Regions from separate parts of the Pseudomonas sp. FW306-02-D09B genome, predicted to be linked through region 1. Evidence: predicted binding sites of a transcription regulator. Region 1 holds the regulator's gene; each other region holds the start of a gene.

What was found. The regulator sigma-54, encoded in region 1, starts transcription at its own class of promoters, with help from an activator protein. The targets are predictions, from matches to a motif close to ANTGGCATNNANNTTGCTNT.
Region 2: AC3WK5_RS19650 (flagellar basal body rod protein FlgF) is a predicted target of sigma-54. The motif match lies at 1,642-1,661, and genes of this name have one in related genera.
Region 3: AC3WK5_RS18830 (CmpA/NrtA family ABC transporter substrate-binding protein) is a predicted target of sigma-54. The motif match lies at 2,050-2,069, and genes of this name have one in related genera.

The regions. Positions count from the first base shown of each region.
Region 1 is NZ_JBYSXY010000018.1:48,036-51,290, forward strand. It holds gene lptA (lipopolysaccharide transport periplasmic protein LptA) at 1-1, shown strand, start outside; gene lptB (LPS export ABC transporter ATP-binding protein) at 1-726, shown strand; gene AC3WK5_RS24655 (RNA polymerase factor sigma-54) at 908-2,401, shown strand; gene hpf (ribosome hibernation-promoting factor, HPF/YfiA family) at 2,511-2,819, shown strand; gene ptsN (PTS IIA-like nitrogen regulatory protein PtsN) at 2,832-3,255, shown strand, end outside.
Region 2 is NZ_JBYSXY010000012.1:48,168-51,422, reverse strand. It holds gene flgG (flagellar basal-body rod protein FlgG) at 16-801, opposite strand; gene AC3WK5_RS19650 (flagellar basal body rod protein FlgF) at 847-1,587, opposite strand; gene AC3WK5_RS19645 (sigma-54-dependent transcriptional regulator) at 1,956-3,255, opposite strand, start outside.
Region 3 is NZ_JBYSXY010000011.1:87,538-90,792, forward strand. It holds gene AC3WK5_RS18825 (ANTAR domain-containing response regulator) at 110-685, opposite strand; gene AC3WK5_RS18830 (CmpA/NrtA family ABC transporter substrate-binding protein) at 701-1,912, opposite strand; gene AC3WK5_RS18835 (quinone-dependent dihydroorotate dehydrogenase) at 2,162-3,181, shown strand.

The DNA of each region.
Region 1 (3,255 bases):
ATGGCAACTCTGAAAGCCCAGCATCTGGCCAAGAGCTACAAGAGCCGCCAGGTCGTGCGTGACGTCAGCCTGTCGATCGACAGCGGCCAGATCGTCGGCCTGCTTGGCCCGAACGGTGCCGGCAAGACGACCTGCTTCTACATGATCGTGGGCCTGGTCCAGGCCGATCAGGGTCGCGTACTGATCGACGACCTGGACGTCAGCCACCAGCCAATGCACGGTCGTGCACGAGCGGGTATCGGCTATCTGCCACAAGAAGCGTCGATCTTCCGCAAACTTTCGGTCGCCGACAACATCATGGCCATCCTCGAGACCCGCAAGGAACTCGACAAGGCCGGTCGTCGTAAAGAGCTGGAAAGCCTGTTGCAGGAATTCCACATCAACCACATCCGCGACAACCTCGGCATGAGCCTTTCCGGTGGCGAACGTCGCCGTGTGGAAATCGCTCGCGCCCTGGCCACGGCACCGAAATTCATCCTGCTCGACGAACCTTTCGCCGGCGTGGACCCGATTTCGGTGGGCGACATCAAGCAGATCATTCATCACCTCAAAGCCAAGGGTATCGGCGTGCTGATCACGGACCACAACGTTCGTGAAACCCTGGACATCTGCGAAACCGCCTACATCGTCAACGACGGTCAATTGATCGCCGAAGGCGACGCCGAAACCATCCTGGCCAACGACCTGGTCAAGGAAGTGTATCTGGGCCATGAGTTCCGCCTGTAAGCACTGAGGTGTCTGGTCAGTCGCCGGAGCGCTTGCCCCAATAAAACTATACGTATTTATTGTTACAGCGCTCTAGGCAAACACTTCAGTTTCAGGCATATAATTTGCTTATGTTTGGCGCTCCGGCGCCCTGTAGTGGATGGCGCATGTGCGCCGGCGAATAAGGTGTTAAGCCCCTGCCATGAAACCATCGCTAGTCTTGAGAATGGGCCAGCAGCTGACGATGACACCGCAGCTGCAACAGGCCATCCGCCTGCTCCAATTGTCGACCCTGGACCTGCAACAGGAAATCCAGGAGGCACTGGAGTCCAATCCAATGCTCGAACGCCAGGAAGAAGGCGACGACTTCGATAACGCCGACCCGATGGCGGACAATATCGAGCAGAAACCCAACACCGACATCCAGGAACCCTCCTACCAGGAAACCGCGCCGACGGTAGATAACCTCGAGGAAGGCGACTGGAATGAGCGCATCCCTAACGAACTGCCGGTCGACACCGCCTGGGAAGACGTTTACCAGACCAGCGCCAGCAGCCTGCCGAGCAACGATGACGACGAATGGGACTTCACCACTCGCACTTCCGCCGGCGAAAGCCTGCAGAGTCATCTGCTCTGGCAATTGAACCTGGCGCCGATGTCCGACACCGATCGACTGATCGCGGTGACCCTGATCGATTGCATCAACAATCAGGGCTACCTGGACGAAACCCTCGAGGAAATCCTCGAAGCCTTCGATCCGGAACTGGACATCGAGCTCGACGAGATCGAAGCCGTCCTGCATCGCATCCAGCAATTCGAGCCGGCCGGTATCGGCGCACGCAACCTCAGCGAATGCCTGTCGCTGCAACTGCGTCAATTGCCCGCCAAGACCCCTTGGCTGGCTGAGGCCAAGCGCCTCGTCATCGATTACATCGACCTGCTGGGCAGCCGCGACTACAGCCAACTGATGCGCCGCATGAAGCTCAAGGAAGATGAGCTACGCCAGGTCATCGAACTGGTGCAAAGCCTGAATCCGCGTCCAGGCTCGCAAATCGAGTCCAGTGAAGCCGAGTACGTCGTTCCCGACGTCATCGTGCGCAAAGACAACGAGCGCTGGCTGGTGGAGTTGAACCAGGAGTCGGTTCCGCGCCTGCGCGTCAACCCGCAGTACGCCGGCTTTGTCCGCCGCGCCGACACCAGCGCCGACAACACCTTCATGCGCAATCAGTTGCAGGAAGCGCGCTGGTTCATCAAGAGCCTGCAAAGCCGCAACGAAACCCTGATGAAAGTCGCTACCCAGATCGTCGAGCACCAGCGCGGCTTCCTTGAGTACGGCGATGAGGCCATGAAGCCTTTGGTCCTGCATGACATCGCTGAAGCGGTCGGCATGCACGAGTCGACGATTTCACGGGTGACCACGCAAAAATTCATGCATACCCCACGCGGTATTTATGAACTGAAATACTTTTTCTCCAGCCATGTCAGCACCTCTGAAGGCGGCGAATGCTCGTCCACAGCGATCCGCGCGATCATCAAAAAACTGGTTGCAGCGGAAAATCAGAAAAAGCCGTTGAGTGACAGCAAGATCGCTGGTTTACTGGAGGCACAAGGCATTCAGGTGGCCCGCCGCACCGTCGCCAAGTACCGCGAGTCCCTGGGGATCGCGCCTTCGAGCGAACGCAAGCGGTTGATGTGACGGGCTACGCCATAGCGTTCCAGGGTGTGTTCGAAAGCTTTTCGGACACGCTCTAGTGGCAGGCAAGCCAGCCTGCCGCCTTATGCACTGGCAACGAAGGAGAAGCTGTATGCAAGTCAACATCAGTGGACACCAACTGGAAGTGACCGAACCCCTGCGCATCTACATCGGCGAAAAGCTCGACCGATTAGAAAGGCATTTCGACAAGATCACCAATGTGCAGGTCACGTTGACCGTCGAGAAGCTGCTGCAGAAAATCGAAGCCACGCTGCATATCCCCGGTGGAGAAGTGGTCGCCAACGCTGAGCATAACGACATGTATGCCGCGATCGACGCCCTGACCGACAAGCTGGATAAACAACTCAAAAAGCATAAGGAAAAGACCCAGAGCCTCCTCCAGGGCGCGACCGGTCGTTAACACTCCCAACCCATGATCCGACTTGAAAACATCCTGACCCCCGGCCGTTCTTTGGTGAACGTGCCGGGCGGCAGTAAAAAGAAAGCCCTCGAACAAATTGCCAACCTGATCGCCCGCGAAGTGCCGGGTCTGGCCATGCAGGATGTCTTCGAGAGTCTGGTCGCCCGTGAAAAACTCGGCTCCACCGGTTTTGGCAACGGCATCGCCATCCCCCACTGCCGCCTCAAAGGTTGCGAGTCGCCCATCAGTGCCTTGATGCACCTGGACGCTCCTATAGATTTCGACGCCATCGACGGCGCTCCGGTCGACCTGCTATTCGTTCTGCTGGTCCCGCAAGCCGCTACCGATGCGCACCTGGAACTGCTGCGCCAGATCGCCAGCATGCTTGATCGTAAAGAAGTCCGTGATCGCCTGCGCAGCGCAAAAAGTAATGAAG
Region 2 (3,255 bases), on a different contig from region 1:
GCCTCATAGACTTGATTACAGATTCTGCGTTACGAACGAGAGCATCTGGTCGGCGGTAGAAATCACCTTGGAGTTCATCTCGTAAGCGCGTTGAGTGGTGATCATGTTGACCATCTCTTCAACGGTGCTGACGTTGGAGGTTTCCAGGGTGTTCTGCAGCGTGGTACCAAAACCGTTCAGGCCCGGCGTACCGATTTGCGGCGCGCCACTGGCGGCGGTTTCCTGGAACAGGTTGTTGCCCATCGCCTGCAGACCGGCCGGGTTGATGAAGTCGGCGGTTTGCAGGTTGCCGATCACTTGCGCGGCAGCAGCGCCCGGAACGGTGATCGACACGGTGCCGTCACGACCGACGGTGAAGGTCTGTGCGTTGTTCGGAATGACGATGGCCGGTTCCAGGGCAAAGCCACTGGCATTGACGATCTGGCCATTGGAGTCCAGGTGGAACGTACCGTCACGGGTGTAGGCGGTGGTGCCATCCGGCTGCAGGATCTGGAAGAAACCGCGACCGTCGACCGCCATGTCCAGCGGCTGGTCGGTGGTTTGCAGGCTACCGGCGGTGAAGTTTTTCTGAGTGCCGACAATGCGCACACCGGTACCCAATTGCAGACCCGACGGCAGTGCGCTGTCCTGGGTCGACTGGGCGCCTGGCTGACGCTTGATCTGGTACAACAAGTCCTGGAACTCGGCACGGTCACGCTTGAAACCCGTGGTCGATACGTTTGCCAGGTTGTTGGAAATAGTCGTCAGGTTGGTGTCCTGGGCGGACAGACCTGTTTTGGCAACCCATAGAGCCGGAAGCATTCAATTCTCCTCGTGCGCCTGTTTTACGGCGCGACGTTCTGATAATTAGCTGATCTGCAAGACCCGAGCCATGGCCTGGTCGTCGTCTTTGGCGGTGTTCATCATCTTGATGTGCAGCTCGAATTGCTTGGACAAGGCCAACACCGAGGTCATCTCTTCAACGGCATTGACGTTGCTCGACTCAAGGAAGCCCGACACCAGTTGCACATTGGCATCGACCGGTGCCGGCTTGCCGTCTGCGGTGTTGATCGAACCGTCCAGCCCCTTGGTCATGTTCTTGATGTCCGGGTTGACCAGCTTGATGCGGTCGATTTCTGCGATGACGCGCGGACCTTCACCCATTGACCGAATGCTGATGGTGCCGTCCTGACCGACTTCGATTTTCTGCTCGGGCGGCACGGCAATCGGGCCACCGTTGCCCATGACCGGCATGCCGTTGCCGGCGCGCAGCACGCCCAAGGCGTCGACATTCAGGCTGCCGGTGCGCACATAGCTTTCACCACCGCTCGGATTCTGTACGGCAATCCAGCCGCTGCCCTGAACCGCTACATCAAGGTCGCGACCGGTTTCAATCATCGCGCCTGGAGAGAAGTCGGTGGCCGGACGTTCGGACAGGGCAAACGCTCGCGCCGGAAAGCTGTCGCCAAACACCGGCATCGACCGCGCTTGCTCCAGGTCTTTCTGAAAACCGTTGGTGGAGATGTTCGCCAGGTTGTTGGCATGAGCCTTTTGCGCCAGTGCGTTCTGGCTGGCGCCGGTCATTGCCACATAAAGGTACTTGTCCACAGTCTTTCCTCTGCATGTCGGACGTTTGCCGCCCACCGCTGTACTGCTGAGCCTCAAGCAATTTGCAGACCAACTTTCACGCAGGGGTTCGAAGTCCTCTAAACAAAGGACTTGAGAGGAATTGGAGGAGAATGGGCAATGGCATCAAAGACGAAAAACCGGCGCGGTTATGCCGCTTACGGCAAGTGTCGGCCTTTTACACGCGACACATTCACCGTGGCGAGGGAGCTTGCTCCCGCTGGGCTGCAAAGCAGCCCCAAAAACAACAATGAAGTTCCAGCAGGCATTACCCGCCGACGGAAGTTGCGGCCGCTTCGCGCCCGAGCGGGAGCAAGCTCCCTCGCCACAAAGAGCCCGTCCACCACAGGCTATGCGCCCGGTTCTTTACCGACTTCGTATTCACGCAGTTTATTGGCGATGGTGGTATGAGAAACCCCGAGGCGCTTGCCCAACAGGCGACTGCTCGGGTACTCGGAATACAACCGCTCCAGCACCGCCTTTTCGAAACGCCCGACAATCTCGTCCAGCCCGCCTTCCAGCGAGAAATCCCCCAGAGGCTGGCGCACGCCGTAATCAGGCAGGCGAATATGCTCTGCCTTGACCGTGCCGCCGTCACACAACGAAACCGCCTGAAACAGCACGTTTTCCAACTGCCGGACGTTGCCCGGCCAGTGATAATGGCTGAGCCGCTCCATCGCCGCCGGTGCCAGCTTCGGTAGTGGACAACCAATCTGCCGACTGGCCTGATCGAGAAAGTGCTCGACCAGCGGCGTCAGACCGTCGAGGCATTCACGCAGCGGCGGGATGTGCAACGAAAGCACATTCAAGCGATGGTAAAGATCCTGACGGAATTCACCGCTGGCACACAGTTCAGACAAATCGACCTGGGTGGCGCAGATCACCCGCACATCCAGGTAAACCTCTTCATCGCTGCCGACCCGGCGGAAGCAACCGTCCTGCAAGAACCGCAGCAATTTCACCTGCAAGCGCGGACTCATTTCCCCGACACCATCGAGAAACAGCGTACCGCCCGCCGTCAGTTCCAGCAGCCCGAGTTTGCCTTCGGCGCGCGCCCCTTCGAACGCCCCTGGGCCATAACCGAACAGCTCGGTCTCGGCCATCGATTCTGGTAACCCGGCACAGTTGAGCGCCATCAACGGCGACTGTCCACGCGGGCTGGCCAGATGGCAGGCGCGCGCCAACAGTTCTTTACCGGTGCCGGTCTCGCCCTCGATCAGCAGCGGCGCATCCAGTGGCGCCATGCGTCGCGCTTCACGCACCACCGCGGCCATGACCTTCGAACTCTGGAAAATGCTGTCGAAACCGCGCAACTCCTGCTTGCGCACGTTATAGATGCGTTCGCCGACCCGGTCCGCCCGGTGCAACGTCAGCACCGCACCAGCCATGGCCTCGCTGTCGTCATGCTCCGATTGCAACGGCGCGATATCGGCCAGGAACACGTCGCCCTTGACCTTGACCCGCAAGCCATTGATCCGCGATTTATTGGCGCGAACAAGCTCCGGCAGATCGAAGTCCTCGGCATACCGCGACAAGGGAATGCCCGGCACCTCGTCCACCCGCACCCCGAGCAATTGCGCGGCAGCACGGTTGGCCGCGACGATCGAGCCGCCCATGTCGATCGACAGCACCGGAAACTCCAGCGCGCCG
Region 3 (3,255 bases), on a different contig from region 1:
ATCAGTCGTGATCTGGCTGACGGGCTTTAACTGACACTATGCGCTGGCGGGTTTTGGGGGGGCGCTTCGCACCCCAGCGGGAGCAAGCTCCCTCGCCACAAAGATCGGCTCAGCCCAGCAACTCGCTCATGGCAATGATCTGTTCGGCCACCTGGATCAGTTTCTGCTGACGGCTCATGGCCTGGCGGCGCATCAGGGTGTAGGCCTGTTCTTCATTGCAGTCCTTCATTTTCATCAGCAAGCCCTTGGCCAGTTCAATGCGCTTGCGCTCGGCCAGTTGCTGGTCGCGGGCCTGGAGTTGGGCACGTAAGGCCTGATCGCTTTCAAAGCGTGCCATGGCCACGTCGAGGATCGGTTGCAGGCGCGCGGCATGAATGCCTTCGACGATGTAGGCACTGACGCCGGACTTGATCGCCTGGCGCATCACGTCCGGGTCGTGCTCGTCGGTGAACATCACGATGGGCCGTGGCTGGTCGCGGCTGACCAGCACCACTTGCTCCAGCACATCGCGGCTCGGTGACTCGGTATCGATCAGGATCACGTCCGGACGCACCGTTTCGACGCGCGCAGGCAGGTCGACGGTCAGGCCTGACTCATCGATCACCTCAAACCCGGCTTCGGTCAGCGCGGCCTTGAGCCGCCCGACCTTTTTCGCGGTGTCGTTGATCAGCAGGATACGCAACATATTTGCAGCCTCCTGTCAGCGGCGGGCGAGAAGAGCGGGGGTGTCGGCCATGGCGTGCAGCTTGAAGCTGCGGGCATACGCCGCCGGGTCCGAGCCATTCCATATTTTACCGTCGATCAACTGGCTGCTGCGCATTTCCTGATCCCGGGCCGCGATGCCCAGCGCACTGGCGGCATCGCGATAGACACCAAGTTGCTGGACCTGACGCGCCACCTGCAGATAGTCCGGGTCTTCGCGCAGCAGGCCCCAGCGCCGGAATTGGGTCATGAACCACATGCCGTCGGAAAGGTACGGCAGGTTGACGTCGCCACCGCCATGGAAGCGCAACGCGTGAGGGTCCTGCCAGCGATTGCCCAGGCCGTCGGCATAATCGCCCAGCAAGCGCGGTTCGATGCAGTCGAGCGGTGCATCCAGGTATTCGGCAGCACTCAACAGTTGCGCGGTGCTGCGGCGGTTTTCCGTGCTTTGTTCAATGAAGCGGCTGGCCTCCAGGACTGCCATGACCAGTGCCCGTGCGGTGTTCGGGTATTGCTCGACGAAGGCGCGGGTGCAGCCGAGGACTTTTTCCGGGTGGTCGGGCCAGATGGTCTGGCTTGTCGCCAGGGTGAAGCCGAGGTTCTGCTTCACCGCACTGGCGCTCCAGGGTTCGCCGACGCAGAAACCGTCGATCCGTCCGGCCTGCAAGTGCGCGACCATTTGTGGCGGTGGCACCACGACGCTGTCGACATCCTGCAACGGATGGATGCCCTGGCTCGCCAGCCAGTAATACAACCACATGGCGTGGGTGCCAGTGGGGAAGGTCTGGGCGAAGGTGAGTTTTGGGCGACTTTGGTGCACGTGACGTTCCAGCGCTTCAGGACCGGTCACGCCCAGCGCTTGCAGGCCATGAGAAAGGTTGATGCTCTGGCCGTTCTGGTTCAGCCCCATCAGCACGGCCATGTCCGTCGCGGCGACGCCGCCAATGCCCAGATGCACCGCATAGATCAAACCATAGAGGCTGTGGGCGGCATCCAGTTCGCCGCTGACCAGTTTGTCCCGCAGGTTGGCCCACGACGACTGGCGCTTGAGGTTCAGGGTCAACCCGTAGGGTTGGGCGAAGCCCTGAGTCGCCGCAACCACCACGGATGCGCAGTCGCTCAGGGCCATGAAACCGAGGTTGATCGCGGTCTTTTCCGGGGCATCGCTGCCATTGACCCAGGCCAGCGGTCCTGCTTCAGGTTCAGTCATCACATAAGCACCTTGCATGAAAAAAGCGCCGTACCCAGGCCCCAAGTGCAAACCAGGCCAGGTGACGACGCCGTTGTCCTTTTTAATCGTTACCTGGCACGCATCCCGCCATTGGCATGGGTGCCGATGTGAGTACCAGTGCAAGGCATATGCCACTGATGGCTGATTTCATCGCGCACCTCGCTTGCGACCCCGATGCACGGCTATAATCGCCGCCTTATTTCGCCGCCAACCGAGTCAAGCCCGCCCATGTATACCCTGGCCCGCCAACTGCTGTTCAAACTCTCCCCGGAAACCTCCCACGATCTGTCCCTGGACCTGATCGGCGCAGGTGGGCGTTTGGGTCTCAATGGCTTGCTGTGCAAGGCGCCAGCGCAGTTGCCAGTGAATGTCATGGGCCTGGACTTTCCAAACCCGGTGGGGCTGGCGGCCGGTCTGGACAAGAACGGTGCGGCGATCGACGGGTTTGCGCAGTTGGGTTTCGGCTTCGTTGAAATCGGCACCATCACCCCGCGTCCGCAACCGGGCAATCCCAAGCCACGGATTTTCCGCTTGCCGCAAGCCGAGGCGATCATCAACCGCATGGGATTCAACAACCTCGGCGTCGATCATCTGCTGGCGCGTGTGGCAGCGGCCAAATACAAGGGCGTGCTGGGGATCAACATCGGCAAGAACTTCGACACGCCGGTTGAGCGTGCGGTCGACGACTACCTGATCTGCCTGGACAAGGTTTACGCCCACGCCAGTTACGTGACGGTCAACGTCAGCTCGCCGAACACTCCGGGCCTGCGCAGCCTGCAGTTTGGCGATTCGCTCAAGCAACTGCTCGAAGCCTTGCGTCAGCGTCAGGAAGATCTGGCTCAACGCCACGGCAAGCGTGTACCGCTGGCGATCAAGATTGCACCGGACATGACTGACGAAGAAACCGTTCAGGTGGCACAAGCGCTGATCGACACCGGGATGGACGCGGTAATTGCGACCAACACCACCCTGAGCCGCGTAGGCGTCGAAGGCATGGAATACGGTGACGAGGCGGGCGGCTTGTCCGGCGCTCCGGTGCGCGACAAGAGCACTCACACGGTCAAGGTGTTGGCAGCCGAGTTGGCCGGGCGTTTGCCGATCATCGCGGTGGGCGGTATTACCGAAGGCAAGCACGCGGCTGAGAAAATCGCTGCGGGCGCCAGCCTGGTGCAGCTCTACTCTGGCTTCATCTATAAGGGCCCGGCGCTGATTCGCGAATCGGTGGATGCGATCGCCGCCCTGAGATAACCCAAACCCACGTGGTGAGAGGCCTTTGTGGTGAGGGAGCTTGCTCCCGCTGGGGCGCGAAGCGGCCCTAAAAT